Regions from separate parts of the Stenotrophomonas sp. TWI1151 genome, predicted to be linked through region 1. Evidence: predicted binding sites of a transcription regulator. Region 1 holds the regulator's gene; the other holds the start of a gene.
The links. Region 1 encodes FliA, which starts transcription of late flagellar genes. Its sites were predicted from a motif close to TAAAGTTTNNCNNNCNNNGGCCGATAA; they were not measured.
Positions count from the first base shown of each region.

Region 1 (7,889 bases):
TCTTGACGCTGGCCGCGATCCTCTTCTTCATCGCGTGGAAGGCCTGGAAGAAGAGCACGGCCGAAGCCCGCGCCGCCGAATCTCCCGCCGCCAACCGTCCCGATACCCTCGGCCTGCCCGGCGCCGCGCCCTCGCCCACCGCCGAGCTGACCTGGGATGAACTGCGCCCGGTCGATCCGCTCGGCCTGGAAGTCGGCTACCGGTTGATCCCGTTGGTGGACAAGAACCAGGGCGGCGAGCTGATGGCGCGGATCAAGGGGGTGCGCCGCAAGCTCACCCACGACATCGGCTTCCTGATTCCCTCCGTCCATATCCGCGACAACCTGGAACTGCCGGCCACCGCCTACCGTCTGCTGATCCACGGCGTGCCGGTGGCCACCGCCGAAATCCACCCCGACCGCGAACTCGCGTTGGACCCGGGCAGCGCCCTGGGGACCCTGGAAGGCATCGCCGGCAAGGATCCCGCCTTCGGCCTGGATGCGACCTGGATCCAGCCGCACCAGCGCGCCAATGCCGAATCGATGGGCTACACCGTGGTCGATCCGGCCACCGTGGTCGCCACCCATCTGTCGCACCTGATCCGTGAGCACGCCCCGGAGCTGCTTGGCCATGAAGAAGTGCAGCAGCTGCTGGCCAACCTGGCCAAGAGCGCGCCGAAGCTGGTCGAAGATCTGACGCCCAAGTCGCTGCCGCTGTCGGCCGTGGTGCGCGTGCTGCAGAACCTGCTGATCGAGCGCATTCCGATCCGCCAGCTGCGCAAGATCGTCGAATCGCTGGTGGAAAGCGCGCCGACCAGCCAGGACCCGGCCGTGCTCACCGCTGCCGTGCGCAACGCGCTGGGCCGTTTCATCGTGCAGGAGATCGCCGGGATGTCGCCGGAGCTGCCGGTCTTCACCCTCAACCCGCAACTGGAACGGGTCTTGCAGGAGTCCACGCAGGGCAACGGCGCCGCGCTGGAACCCGGACTCGCCGAGCGACTGCATCAAAGCCTGGCCGAATGTGTCGGCAAGCAGGAAGCGAAGAACGAGCCGGCGGTCGTGCTGGTGCCTGGCCCGGTTCGTGCCGCGCTGGCACGGCTGGTACGCCACAGCGTCCCCTCGCTGTCCGTACTCGCCTACAGCGAGGTGCCCGAGGACAAACGGTTGAAGCTGGTCGGCACGATCAGTTGAGCCGGACACCCAACGGCACCGCGACAGAAAACAGACACCTCATTCGATTTCACCGCAGCAGGAAATAAAGGGACTCCCTGACCGTGCAGACCACCGACAACCAGCGTTTCCCTTCCACCACTCCGCCGCCCCAGTCCCGGTATCACAGCATGAAAATCAAACGCTTCGTCGCCTCCGATATGCGCTCGGCCATGAACCTGGTGCGCAAGGAACACGGTCCGGACGCAGTGATCCTGTCCAACCGCCGGATCGAGGAAGGTGTCGAAATCGTGGCGGCGGCCAACTACGACGAAAGCGCCGTGCAGCGTGCGCTGGAAGCGGCCCGCAAGGACGTCGCGCCGCCGGCACCGCGCCCGCGCAGCGCCGCCGATGCCGTGATTGCCGCCGTGACCCGCCGCAAGGCCCCGGTCGCCACGCCCGAACCGGTGGCCGCGACCACCTCGGCGGTGGCCGCACTGGCCCGCGCCGCCGTCGGCGCCACCGGTCGCACGCTGGATACCGCCAACGAAATTGTGCCGCCGCCGGGCAGCGACGGTTTCGCTGCCACCCTGGCCCGCGCCAGCGTCAGTCCTGCCGTCAATGAACCGTCGCTGCCGGAGCAGATCTTCGCGCCGTTCAATGTCGAGCAGGCCGCGGCCGCCTCGCCTGCCGCACCGGTGGATGCCGTCGCCACGCCGGCCCCGATCAACCGCGCCCGCTTCGTGATCGATCCGCCGTTGGAGGAGACGGACGAGACCGTACTGCAGGGCGCCGCCGCGCCGGTGCCGGTCGTCGCTGCTGCCCTGCCGCCGGCACTCCCGCTGCCGATCGCCGAGACCGTCATCGCCGCCGCCAATGAACCGGCACCGGTCGTGGCGAGCGTGCCGGAACTGACGGTCATCCAGCGCGACGACGAAGAAATCCGCCAGCTGCGCCATGAAGTGGCCGGCATGCGCCATGTCATCGAGCGTGAGATGCACCGGTTCACCGATGAGCGCCTGCGCGGCTCGCCGGTCCGCGCCGCCGCGCTGGACCTGATGGACGAGTACGGCTTCGACGCCGGCATCAGCCGCGACGTGGCCATGCAGATTCCGCTGGATACCGAGGCCCACCGTGGCCGCGGCCTGATGCTCGGCCTGCTCTCCAAGAAGCTGCCGATCGCCCCGGTCGACCCGCTTGAAGCCGGCGGCGTGATCGCCCTGGTCGGCCCGACCGGCGCCGGCAAGACCACCACCATCGCCAAGCTGGCCTCGCGTTTCGCCGAGGCGCATGCCGCCCGCGACGTGGCCCTGGTCACCACCGATACCGGCCGCATCGGCGCCCGCGAGCAGCTGTACGGCTTCGGCCGCCAGCTCGGCATCGCCGTCCACGAGGCCAGCAGCGGCAGTGATCTGAACCAGCTGCTGGAGCGGCTGAAGGACTACAAGCTGGTCCTGATCGACACCGCTGGCCTGGGCCCGCGCGACCGCGCCCTGGCCGCCCAGCTGCAGTGGCTGCGCGCCGCCGAGCAGATCCGCACCCTGCTGGTGCTGCCGGCCAACACCAGCTTCGGCGACATGGACGAGGTGGTGCGCCGCTTCAGCGCCGCCAACCCGCAGGGCGTGGTGTTGAGCAAGCTGGACGAAACCGGCCGCTTCGGTACCGCCCTGTCAGTGGCCGTGGATCACCGCCTGCCGATCACCTGGGTCACCGATGGCCAGGACGTTCCTGAAGACCTGCACCGTGCCAGTGCGGCCAATCTTGTACTTCGCCTTGAAGATTTGCGCCGCGCGGCCGATATGCCCTGCAACCCGGAGTTGAACCATGCCGTCGCGTGAGTATGCCAAGCTGACCAAGACCTTCCCGTTGTCGGCTACCCGAAGCCAGCCGCTGGGCCCGGTCCGCACCATCGCCGTCACCGGCGGCAAGGGCGGCGTGGGCAAAACGAACGTTTCGGCCAATCTGGCCGTGGCGCTGGCGGACATGGGCAAGCGCACGCTGCTGCTGGACGCCGACCTCGGCCTGGCCAACATCGATGTGATCCTCGGCCTGCAGCCGAAGGTGACCCTGGCCGACCTCGTCGCCGGGCGCTGCACGCTGGAAGAAGTGATCATCGAAGGCCCCGGCGGCGTGCTGGTGGTCCCGGCCGCCTCCGGCCGTCGCCACATGGCCGAGCTGCAGCCGGCCGAGCACGTCGGCCTGGTCAACGTCTTCTCCGAGCTCGAGCGCGAGCTGGACATCATGATCGTGGATACCGCCGCCGGCATCACCGATGGCGTGCTGACCTTCTGCCAGGCCGCACAGGACACCGTGGTGGTGGTCTGCGATGAGCCGGCGTCGATCACCGACGCCTACGCGCTGATCAAGGTGCTCTCGCGCGAGCGCGGCGTGGACCGCATCCAGGTGGTGGCCAACATGGTCCGCGACCCGAACGAAGGCCGCGTGCTGTACGAAAAGCTGAGCCGCGTCTGCGAGAAGTTCCTCGCCGATGTCTCGCTGAACTACCTGGGCTGCGTGCCGCAGGATGACTGGCTGCGCCTGTCGGTACAGCGCCAGCAGCCGGTGGTGAAGGCCTACCCGTCCAGCCCGGCCGCCCTGGCGCTGACCGAGATCGCGCGCCGCACCGCCCGCTGGCAGGCCCCGACCGAGCCGCGTGGCGGCGTCGAGTTCTTCCTGGAACGCATCCTCAAGCAACGCGGGGTGACGGTATGAAGGGCGCAGCACAATACAAAGAGGTCCAGCGCACCGCGGCCAACGAGTGCATTGCCCAGCACTCGGATCTGGTCCGCCGCATCGCCCACCATCTGGCGGCACGTCTGCCAGCCAGCGTGGAGGTCGACGACCTGATCCAGGCCGGCATGATGGGCCTGATCGAGGCCTCGCGCAGCTACGACGCCGACCAGGGCGCCTCGTTTGAAACCTACGCCTCGATCCGCATCCGCGGTTCGATGATCGACGAGATCCGCCGTGGCGACTGGGTGCCGCGCTCGGTGCACCGCCGCGCCCGCGATGCCGCCGCGACCATCCGTCGCCTGGAGCAGAGCACCGGCCGTGCCGCCAGCGCCACCGAAGTGGCCGCCGCGATGGACATGCCGCTACCCGATTACCTGCGCCTGATGGAAGACGCATCGCGGGGCCAGGTGCTGAGCCTGGAATCGCGGATCGAGGACCAGGGAGAACTGGACACCGTCGCCCAGGGCGGCCCGACCCCGCAGCAGGTGCTGGAACGCGGTGAGTTCGGGCGTGAGCTGGGCAACGCGATCGGCCTGTTGCCCGAGCGCGAACAGCTGGTGCTGTCGCTGTACTACGAGCAGGAACTGAACCTGAAAGAGATCGGCGCCGTGTTGGGTGTCAGCGAATCGCGCGTGTGCCAGATCCATGGCCAGGCCGTGCTGCGCCTGCGGGGCCGGCTGAAGATCTTCGAGGCGGCAGACGCCGGCCTCGAGAACCATTGAAATCGAGGAAAGTGCTTTGAACAAGAACATGCGTATCCTGATCGTCGACGACTTCTCGACCATGCGTCGTATCGTCAAGAACCTGCTGGGCGATCTGGGCTTCACCAACACGGCCGAAGCCGAGGACGGGCATGCGGCGCTGGCGATGTTGCAGAGCCAGCCGTTCGATTTCGTGGTCACCGACTGGAACATGCCGGTGATGACCGGCATCGACCTGCTCAAGGCGGTGCGTGCCGACGCCAAACTCAAGACGCTGCCGGTGCTGATGGTGACCGCCGAAGCCAAGCGCGAGCAGATCATCGAAGCGGCCCAGGCCGGCGTGAACGGCTACATCATCAAGCCGTTCACCGCCCAGACCCTGGAAGAAAAGCTCGGCAAGATCTTCGAACGCCTGGCGGCGAGCGCCTGATGGACACCCTGAGCGACAAATCCGCGCTGGTGCAGCGCCTGCAGGACGCCCTGGCCGCGCTGGAAAGCGGTGACGAAGCCGGTTGGCGCCGGGAAATCGACGCCCTCGCCGCGCTGCGCACGCAGCCGATGATGGCCGGCCTGAACCGCCTGGCCCGCGAGCTTGGCCAGGCCCTGGGCGAACTGCCCAGCCTGCCCAGCGAAGCCGGCGAGCTGGATGATGCCTGCGCGCGCCTGGACCACGTGGTGGCGATGACCGAACAGGCCACCCACCGCACCCTGGACCTGGCCGAGGAATGTCGCTCGCTCACCGAACAGCTGCGCGCCAATGGTCTGACGCCCGACCAGGGCCAGCAGCTGGACCGGATCCGCCACAACCTCACCGAAATCGCGCTGACCCAGAGCTACCAGGACCTTACCGGGCAGATCATCCGCCGCGTGGTCGGGATCGTGCGTCGCGTGCATGAGGGCTTCGGTGCGCTCGGCCTGCCCCCGCAGGAAGACGACAAGAAGCGCGACACCAACGGCCTGGCCGGCCCGGCCGTGAATGGCCTGGATCGCCACGCGGTGTCACAGAACGACGCCGACGACCTGCTCTCGGACCTGGGACTGTAACGCTCATGAGTGCTGTGCCAGACGATATCGCTGCCGACTTCATCCTCGAGGCCCAGGAAATCCTGGATCGCCTCGGCGAACAGCTGGTGTCGCTGGAGCAGGCGCCCCAGGATGCCGACCAGCTCAACGCCGTGTTCCGTGGCTTCCACACGCTCAAGGGCGGTGCCGGCTTCCTCGGCATCCAGGCGATGGTCGAGCTGTGCCACGCGGCCGAGGAAACCCTCGGCATGGCCCGCTCCGGCCAGGCCACGCTGCAGGCTCACCACTTCGATGCAGCCCAGCAATCGCTGGATTACCTGCAGTCGATGCTGGACTCGGTCTCGGCCGGGACCGAGCCGGGCTATGCCCCGCCGGAGCTGATCGCCCAGTTCGACGTGAATGGGCCGGCCTCGCCGGCGCCTGCGGCCACCGCCACGGCCAGCAGCGGCGGCGAGATGATCACCGATGATGAGTTCGAGGCGCTGCTCGACCAGTTGCACGGCGGCGCCGCACCGACCGCCATCGCGGCCCCGAAGAAAGATGACGGCCTGATCGGCGAGGACGAGTTCGAAGCCCTGCTGGACCAGCTGCACGGTGGCGCCGTTCCTGGTGCCAAGGCCATTGCCGCCGCGCCGGTGGCTGCACCGCGCGCCGTGGCTGCGCCGGCCGCCCCGAGCGCCAAGCCGGCCCCGGCCAAGCCGCTCGCCGAAGCCGAACACACCGTGCGCGTGGATACCAAGCGCCTGGATGCGATCGTCAACCTGATCGGCGAGCTGGTGCTCTCCCGCAACCGGCTCAAGACCCTGCGTGCGCGCCTGCACGATGAAGAACTGGACCGCGCGGTCTCCACGCTGGACATCGCCACCGCGCGCCTGCAGTCGGCGGTCATGCGCACCCGCATGCAGCCGGTCGGCAAGGTGTTCTCGCGCTTCCCCAAGGTGGCACGCGATGTCGCGCGGTCGCTGAAGAAGGAGGTCGAGCTTGAGCTGATCGGCGCGGAAACCGAGCTGGACCGCAACCTGGTCGAAGCGCTGGCCGATCCGCTGGTCCATCTGGTCCGCAACGCGATCGACCACGGCGTGGAAATGCCGGACCTGCGCGAGGCCCAGGGCAAGCCACGCAGTGGCCACGTGCGCCTGTCGGCCCAGCAGGAAGGCGACTACGTCAGCATCGAAGTGCAGGACGACGGCGCGGGTATCGACCCGGAACGCCTGCGTCAGAAAGCACGCGAGAAGGGCTTGATCGATCCGGAGGCCGCCGCCCGCCTGAGCAGCGAGGAATGCCTGCACCTGGTGTTCCTGCCCGGCTTCTCGACCAAGCAGCAGGTCACCGACATCTCCGGCCGCGGCGTGGGCATGGACGTGGTCCAGTCCCGCATCCGCGAGCTCAGCGGCCAGATCCAGATCCAGTCCGAGCTGGGCCGCGGCAGCCGCTTCATGATCCGCGTGCCGCTGACCCTGGCGATCCTGCCAACCCTGCTGGTGCAGGCCGGCGAAGACGTCTACGCCCTGCCCCTGGCCCGCGTGATGGAGGTGCTGCACGCCCCCAACACGTCCCTGGGCTGGTTCGACGGCCGCGCCGTGCTGGACCGCAAATCGCACACGCTGGCCCTGGTGGATCTGCGTCACTGGCTGGATGTGGAGCCGATGCCGTCCTCGCTGCTGACCATCGTGGTGCTGCAGGCCGGTGAAGCCCGCTTCGGCCTCGTGGTCGACCAGGTCCGCGGCCGCGAGGAAGTGGTGATCAAGCCGCTGCCCAAGGCCCTGCGCGGCCTGCGCGGCTACGCCGGTGCCACCCTGATCGGCGACGGCCGCATGTCGCTGATCCTCGACGTAGACGGCCTCCGCTGACGCCGGTAGAGCCGACCGTTGGTCGGCTGCTTTACCCCCAAAAACTGTGACCGCCGCCCCACCGGATTCCTTCGGCATCTCAAGTCCCATTCACACAAGCCGATAACGGACCCATGGACAGACTCAGCCTCATTGGACTTTTCCTCGCGTTGGCCTCACTGGTCGGCGGCAGCATCCTCAAGGGGGCTGGTCTGGCGTCGCTTTGGTCGCCGGCCGCCTTCGTGATCGTCATCGTCGGCACCATCGCCTCGATCCTGCTGCACACCTCGCCGGCCGTGTTCAAGCACGCCTTCAAGATCGTGAAGTGGGTGATCCTGCCGCCGAGCAGCGACCGCCGCCACCTGATCCAGCAGATCGTGGAGTGGAGCAACATCGCCCGCCGCCAGGGCCTGCTCGGTCTGGAAGCGCAGGTCGACGCCCAGGACGATCCGTTCCTGCGCAAGGGGCTGCAGCTG
Region 1 covers NZ_JBDJLA010000001.1:252,012-259,900, reverse strand. Annotated here, with positions in the region: gene flhA (flagellar biosynthesis protein FlhA) at 1-1,169, shown strand, start outside; gene flhF (flagellar biosynthesis protein FlhF) at 1,319-2,965, shown strand; gene ABE422_RS01110 (MinD/ParA family protein) at 2,952-3,839, shown strand; gene ABE422_RS01105 (RNA polymerase sigma factor FliA) at 3,836-4,582, shown strand; gene cheY (chemotaxis response regulator CheY) at 4,599-4,991, shown strand; gene ABE422_RS01095 (protein phosphatase CheZ) at 4,991-5,605, shown strand; gene ABE422_RS01090 (chemotaxis protein CheA) at 5,611-7,434, shown strand; gene ABE422_RS01085 (flagellar motor protein) at 7,548-7,889, shown strand, end outside.

Region 2 (7,889 bases), on a different contig from region 1:
GCCGAAATGCTGGCCATGATCGATGTCACCCGCTGCACGCTGCCGACGATCTCGCCCATGGTCGCGCCTGCGCTGTCGACCTGCCGGGTACCCGCATCAACGCGCTCGACCGAGGCTTCGATCAGCTGCTTGATCTGGCGCGCGGCGTCGGCACTGCGTTGTGCCAGCAAACGCACTTCGCTGGCTACCACCGCGAAGCTGCGCCCCTGCTCGCCTGCCCGCGCCGCTTCCACGGCGGCGTTCAGGGCCAGGATGTTGGTCTGGAACGCGATTCCGTCGATCACCCCGGTGATCTCCCCGATCCGCCGCGAGGACAGGGCGATATCGGCCATGGTGGTCACCACCTGCGCCACCGATTCGCCGCCGCGGGCCGCAACCTCGGCCGCACGTATCGCCAGCTGGTTGGCCTGCTGCGCCGAATCCGCGTTCTGCCGCACCGTGGCCGCGAGCTCCTCCATCGAGGAAGCGGTTTCTTCCAGATGCGCCGCCTGGCGCTCGGTGCGATCGGAGAGGTCGTGGTTGCCGGCGACGATCTCGCCGGCGGCATGGTTGATCGCCACCGAGGCCTGCTGGATGCGCGCGACGATGTCGGTCAGCTGCATCACCGTGGCATTGGCATCGTCACGCAGGCGCGCGAACACACCGTGGAAATCGCCCTGCATGCGTACGCGCAGATCGCCCTGCGACAACGCCGAGAGCAGCCCCTGCAATCCGGACAGGTTGCTCTGGAAGGTATCGAGCAGGTGGTTGATGCTCAGCGCCAGCGTCTTTACGAAGCCCTGCTTGTCCTCGACCGCGATCCGCCCATGCAGTTCGCCCCGCGCGGCCGCATCGACCAGCGCGGCCACCTCGTTCTCCACGGTGGTTTCCAGCGCGCGGCTGCGCCACTCCACCGCCGCCCCCAGCAGCTGGTCGTGCTCCACGATCAGGGTGATCACCAGCTGGTAGCGGACGCCTGCGTGCTCGATCTCCCGGCTGGCACGCTGGCCGCGCTGCAGCCTCGGCAACAGGCTGGCGAAGGCCGGATGCAGGGCGGCCGCCGGTTGGCCGCTCCAGTCCGCGTGCGTGAGCTGCAGTTCGGTGAGCAGCGCCTGGTTGAGGAAGCCGATCCGCCCCTCGCCGTCGAGCACCATCACGCCGGTCTGCGCACTGTCCAACGCCTGGCGGGCGCGGGTGTTGTCGCGCGCGACGGCGCGCTCGGCCTCGATCCGCTCGCGCAGCCGTTGCTGCATGTGGCGCAGGCGCGCGGCCAGCTGGCCGATCTCATCGTGCGGATTGTGGATGGTCAGCACGGTGTCGAGCCGGTCATCGGCGATGTCCTCGGCAAAGCGCAGCGTGTCGCGGATCGGTTGACGGACCGCGCGCAGCACCAGCAGCAAGGTGGCGATCAGCACCACCGCCACCAGCAGCAGGGTAAACGCGAATACGACCCCCATGGTGCTGGCCCGCGCCGCCTGTCGCTCGCGTGCCGCGGCCAAGGCCAGCGTCTGCGCCTGTTGCAGCGCCTGCAGCCCGGGCCCGATCTGGGCCGCGGTCTCGGCCAGTGACTGCGCCTCCACATCCAGCCCGATGCGGGCGGCGGTGTAGGCCAGCAGCGCCCCTTGATACGCCTCCATCTGCCTTCGCAGCGCTTCCTGCGTTTCTGCATCCAGGCGCGCCTGCGCCAGGGACAGATCGAACGGCAGCTTCTGTTCGCTGGCACGATCGGTGTGCGCCGCATCACCGGTGAGCAGCAGCAGGCTTTCCTCGCGCCGCATCTTCTGCAGCTGGGCGATCACCACCGGGCGCGCGCTGGCCTCGACGCTGGCCTCCAGCGTGGCAGCCACCGCCTCCAACTGCGCACGCAGGCCAGCATCGCCGCGCCCCATCTCATCCACCCGGGCATTCAACGCGCTGATGCCCTCGGCGAAGTCACCCGCGCGGGCAGCCAGCTCGCGCAGCGCCCCGGCACTACCGGCATCGTGGGGATCGCGCTGCAGCTGGCCCAGGGTCGCCTGCAGGCGCTGCTGCGCGGCCTGCAACGCCTCGCGATCGCTGTCATCGAAGGTGCTGGCATACCGTGTCTGCAGGCGCCGCGCATCGGCGATCTCGGTCGCCAGCGTGGCCGCCAGTGCGGCCTCCTGCTGGTGCGCGGCGAAGGTTTCGGCTGCACGCTCGGTATCATGGCGCGTCCAGCCGTAGACGACGGCGACCGCAAACAGGCCCAGGCCGCAGATCAGCAGGCTGGCCCTGAGTTTCTGTGCCACGCTGAGGCGGCCGAGCGCGGCCAGCCGGGTCGGCTGGGCGAGACGGAAGCGGAACCGATCGCCCAGACGGGCGACGAACAACGACAGGCGACGGGGGACGACCGACATCACGCACTCCAGGCGGAAGGACGCACCGGTATCGGCGGGACCGCGCTGAACTTGAGGGCCGATCTCACTGAGCGCCCCTGGCGTCGCCAGTCGCTCCCGTTGTAAGGGCGCCAGACGACGAAGTGATGACGGTCAGGCGACGAGCGCCGGGCGGCTCGGGGTATCCCTCGCCGGGCGGTGGCATGCGTCGTCTTGAACGGGCGGGTTGCAGCAACACCGGGATCACACCGGCTGAACGTGCGACAGTGAAGGAAGGGACAGCGCCTTCACGGCGATTGCGCTGAACTAGCGCTGGGGTCGCGGCCGGGGCCGCTGCAGGATCCGGTGCGCGCCACCGCACCTTGGGCCGATCACGACGCACCAACGCCATACCGCACGGAGAGAGACCGCCATGAATGCCGCCTTCAAGATCTTTCTGCTCGCCGGTGCACTGCTGTACGGCCTGCCGGGGCTGGTGTGGTGGGTGAACCATCGGCGCGCCAAGCGGGCGCGGCTGGCCCAGGGCGTGGTCAGCGTCGAGGCCCGCGCGCCATGAGCGGCGGCACCGGGACGAGCGCGGCAACGCACCTGACCGACGAACAGCGGCAGATCCTGCGCGACATCAACGCCACGCGTCCGGTCAGCGATGAAGCCGCCAACTGGGCGGTCAAGGCCGGCTACGCGGCCCAGGCGGAAGACGGCGACATCGATTTGACCCAGGCTGGCCGCCAGCGGGTGGATTCCAGCACGCTGTAACACGCCGGGGCCATGTGCCTTCTGCCGTGCCCACAGGTCATCGTTCCGAATGACACTTGAAGGACGCCCCGGCCCATGCGAAACCTGGCGCCCGCTCTGGTCCGATTGAAGCAGGCACCCCCGATGACACACTGCCCCACCGCTTTCGCCGCCCTGCTCGTGGCTGCCGGCATGCTCGCGCCCCTGTCAGCGTCCGCTGGCGAGGAGGCCGTGGAGGCAGCCACCCTCACGCGCACCATCACCGCGTTGGATGACCAGGTCTTCGACGCGTACAACCGCTGCGACCTGGAGACCTTTGCCCGCTACTTTTCGCCGACCGTCGAGTTCTATCACGACAGCGGCGGGGCCAGCTTCGATCGCGACACGGTGGTCTCCAACACGCGCAAGTACATTTGCCACAAGGTCCGCCGCGAACGGGTTCCAGGGACGCTCAGGGTCTACCCGATCAAGAACTTCGGCGCGATCGAGGAAGGCGAGCACCGCTTCTGCGAGGTGGCGACCGGCCACTGCGAAGGCAGTGCGAAGTTCGTGATGGTCTGGCAGCACAAGGACGGGCAATGGCAGATGACCCGGGTGCTGAGCTACGGCCATCGCGCGTTGACCGAGGCTGAAAAGGCGGCGCTGCAGACGACGGAAACCAGATAGCGCCGGGGAGGATTCGGGCCACCCTGTCACGGTGCGCGCGAAGGCATGCCGGTGTCCCGCTCCGTCCATTCCATCCGGCGGCCAGCAAGGCACACCACCCCTGCCGCGACCGCGAAGCCACCGGTGAGCCACAGATTGGCGGTCACACCGAGCCGATCCAGTGCTTGGCCGCCCACCCACGCCCCGGATGCGATCCCGACATTGAAGGCACCGACATAGAGTGCGGAGGCGATTTCCATCGCCCTGGGCACGGCCTTCATCATCCACGTCATCAAGCCCACCGATACCCCGCCGTAGGCCAGCCCCCACGCCAGCAGCGCGACGGCACCGCCCAGGCGCGACTCCCCGAGGGTCAGGAACAGCGAGGGCGCCAGCACCAGACCCGCCGCGATCAGCGACACCGTCAGCCTGGTACGTCGTGCTGCCGCGATGCCGGCAAGGAAGTTGCCGGCCATGCCCGCGGCGCCGTAGCCGAACAACAACAGCCCCACCCAGCGCGCGTCGAATCCCGAGACCGACATCAGCAGCGGCCGAACGAACGTAAAGGCGATGAAGTGCCCGGCGACCAGCAGGAAGGTCAGCATCAACCCAAGCTGCAGCCCGCGGTTGCCCAGTTGCTGACCGAACTGGCGCACGCTGGTCGTGCCGGACGGCGGCAGCCCGGGCATCACGGCCAGGTGCAGGGCAAGGACGGCGGCCCCCAGCAGCGCCATGCTGCCGAACGCCCAACGCCATCCCAGCAGCTCCCCGATCAGCGCGCCAAGCGGAACGCCCAGCACGGAAGCAGCCGCCACGCCGCCAAAGATGAGCGATGTGGCCAGGCCGACCGATCGCGTTGCCACCAGCCGCACCGCCAGCCCGCCGGCAATGGCCCAGATGCCGCCCATGCACAGCCCGACCAGCACGCGGGCCGCCAGCATCCAGCCCAGCGTGGGGGCGAAAGCCGTACCCAGGTTGGCGATCACCAGCAGACCCAGCAGCCCGCACAGCAGCGAGCGTCGATCCACGCTGCCGGCGCTGATCACCACCAGCGGTGCGAACAGCGCTGCCAGCAGTGCGGGCAACGAGATCATCAGGCCCGCAGTGCCGGTGGTGGTGTCCAACGCTTCGGCGATCGGGGTCAGCAGGCCGACCGGCAGCATCTCCGTGGTGACGACCGAGAAGGTGGCCAGACTGACCGCGGTGACCGCCCACCACGGGTGGCGCGGTGTGGATTGCGCCTGCATCAGCAGATCCCCAGGTGGCGTGGCTCACGCGGACGCAACACGCCGTGCGCGAACGCCGCCGCCAGCAGCACCGCTCCTCCCGCACACAAGGCAACCAGGTACCCGGCGCGTGGCCCGTGTGCATCCACCCCATAGCCGGCGATCGCCGCGCCCAGCGCCACGCCCACGTTCAGCGCCGCCAGCAGCCAGGTCATGCCCTCGGTGAGCTGGCGCGGCGGGACCTGTTGCTCGATCAACGACATCGCCACGATCATCGTCGGGGCGAAGAACACACCCGCCGCGAAGACCGTCACGGCGAGTGCGGCGATGCTTCCCACCAGCAGCAGCGGCAAGGTGGTCAATGCGGTCGCGATCCCGCCCAGCAGCAACAGGCGGCGCAGTGGCGTCTGCAGCTTGAGCGCACCGAACAGTACCCCGGACAGGCAGGAGCCGGCGGCATACGCACACAGCACGACGCTGGCGGCGGCGGGCTGCCCCACGTGCGCGGCGAAGGCGACGCTGACGATATCGACGGTGCCCACGATCACGCCCATCGCGACCATCAACACGGCCAGCCACCGCACACCCGGCAGACGGATGACGGACGCAGCAGGTGCGGCATGGGGTAGTACGGCCTCGATCGGGGGCTCGGTTCGGCGCTGCGCGATCAACGCAAGCGCGCCGATCGGCAGCAGCACGGTAGCGGCGAGGACACCCGCCTGCGGAAACAGCGAGACCGCCAGGCCGATCGATAACGGCGGCCCGACGATGAAGGTGACCTCATCGAACACGGTTTCCAGCGCGTACGCGGTCTGCAGGCGCGACTGTCCGCGATAGATCGCGGTCCAGCGCGCGCGCACCATGGCCGACATGCTGGGCATCGCCCCGGCCAGCAGTGCCCCGAGGAACAGCACGGCCGCCGGCGCTTCCCACCACGAGGCCGCCAGCAGCATCAGCAGGCCGATCACGCTGACGCCGGTGGCCATCGGCACGACACGGCGCTGTCCATGCCGGTCCACCAGACGGGATACCTGCGGCGACAGCAACGCATAGGTCAGCACGAACGTCGCGGCTACCGCGCCGGCCAATGCATAGCTGCCGCGCACCTGGGCCAGCAGCGTGATGAGGCCGATGCCGGTCATCGGCAACGGCAGCCGCGCCAGCAGCCCCGCCAGCGCAAACCCGGTGGTACCGGGCGCAGCGAACAACTCTCGATAGGGACGGGTCACTGCGCGTTTCACTGGTTTTCCACCTTTTACATACACAACGTATGTTTAAAATCCTATATACATACGCTCCGGATGTAAACAGCGGTCCGCCCCGCAAGCAAGGAGATATCGATGGCCCGTCGCACCCGCGCCGACATGGAGCAGACCCGCGCCACGCTGCTGGCGACGGCCCGCGTGGTCTTCACCGAGCGTGGCTACGCCGAGACCTCGATGGACGACCTCACCGCGCAGGCCGGGCTCACCCGTGGCGCCCTGTATCACCACTTCGGTGACAAGCAGGGCCTGCTCGCGGCCGTCGTCGATGAGATCGACGCTGAGATGGACGACCGCCTCAAGGCGATCTCCGACGCCGCCGAGGATCCCTGGACGGGCTTTCGTCTTCGCTGCATGGGGTATCTGGAGATGGCCCTGGAGCCGACCATCCAGCGCATCGTCCTGCGCGATGCGCGGGCGGTGCTCGGCGGCGCCTCGCCGGAATCGCAGCGCCACTGCATCGATTCCATGCAGCGCCTGCTCGCGCACCTGATCGATCAGGGCGTGGTCGCCGAGGCCCATCCGCAGGCCCTGGCCTCCCTGGTGTACGGCAGCCTGGCCGAGGCCGCGTTCTGGATCGCCGATGGCGATGATGGCGATGCGCGGCTGGCACAGAGCGTGGCGGCGCTCGACCTGCTGCTGCGTGGGCTGCGGGTCACCACACCGCACTGACCGCTCATCCGGTCAGGCCGCCATTGGATCCGGTCCCTGACCGCAGGTCATATATCGCTCCCTGTGGCCGCGAGGCCGACGCGTTCTTCAAGGGCGCGTCCGGCACCGACGCTTCACTCGGTCGCGCAAGGAAGGCGATCAGCGCGAACAGCGACCAACCCAGCACGTGCAGGAGCCAGAACCTGAGGGTCACCGCATCGATGCGCTGGAGGGGAGCCGTACGCTGCCCGATCCGGCTGGCACGTCCCGCTCAGCGGCGCCGTGACGTCGCGCGCGGCTGCAGCGCATCCAGGGCGCCAGCATTGCGGCGCGCCCAGTCGTAGATCAGTTCGATCGGTTCGACCAGTTGCCGCCCCAGTGGGGTCAATGTGTACTCCACCGAGGGCGGCACGGTGGGGTACTCGGTGCGCAGCACGATCCCCGCATGCTCCATGTCACGCAGCGTCTGGATCAGCATCTTCTTGGAGACGGCCGGCAGGCTGCGGTGCAGCGCGTTGCTGCGGGCAATGCCGTCATGGCGCACGGCCAGGGTGTGCAGCACCATCGAGGTCCACTTGGTGCTGAACAGCTCCAGCACCCGCCGGGGGGCGCAATCCTCTCGCCAATGCGCTTCGGGAGTACCCGTTTTCATGTGTGGTTACCGTTTGGTGCCTTCTTTCGAGGCGTACCTCGATATCCTAAGGTGTGCGCCTGTAAAGCAATGAAAGAGGCGACATCGTGAAGCAGAAAGCGTTGGTGGTCGGTGCAACGGGCATCGTGGGCAGTGCACTGATACAACGACTGCTGCAGGAGGGCTGGGACGTCCACGGCCTGGCCCGTCGGCCCGATTCGCTGCCCGCCGGCGCCCACGGCGTCTGCGCCGACCTGCGCGATGCGCAGGCCACGCGCGCCGCGCTGTCCGGACTGGCCCCCACGCACGTGTTCATCACCACCTGGTCCCGGCAGGCCAACGAGGCCGAAAACATCCGGGTCAACAGCGCGATGGTGCGCCATCTGCTGGATGCACTGCAGCCAGC
Region 2 covers NZ_JBDJLA010000007.1:86,770-94,658, forward strand. Annotated here, with positions in the region: gene ABE422_RS10430 (methyl-accepting chemotaxis protein) at 1-2,354, opposite strand, end outside; gene ABE422_RS10435 (hypothetical protein) at 2,746-2,889, shown strand; gene ABE422_RS10440 (hypothetical protein) at 2,886-3,089, shown strand; gene ABE422_RS10445 (nuclear transport factor 2 family protein) at 3,165-3,734, shown strand; gene ABE422_RS10450 (MFS transporter) at 3,761-4,960, opposite strand; gene ABE422_RS10455 (MFS transporter) at 4,960-6,168, opposite strand; gene ABE422_RS10460 (TetR/AcrR family transcriptional regulator) at 6,280-6,873, shown strand; gene ABE422_RS10465 (helix-turn-helix domain-containing protein) at 7,124-7,504, opposite strand; gene ABE422_RS10470 (SDR family oxidoreductase) at 7,588-7,889, shown strand, end outside.
Region 2: the regulator FliA is predicted to act here: its motif matches at 2,383-2,409, upstream of ABE422_RS10430 (methyl-accepting chemotaxis protein).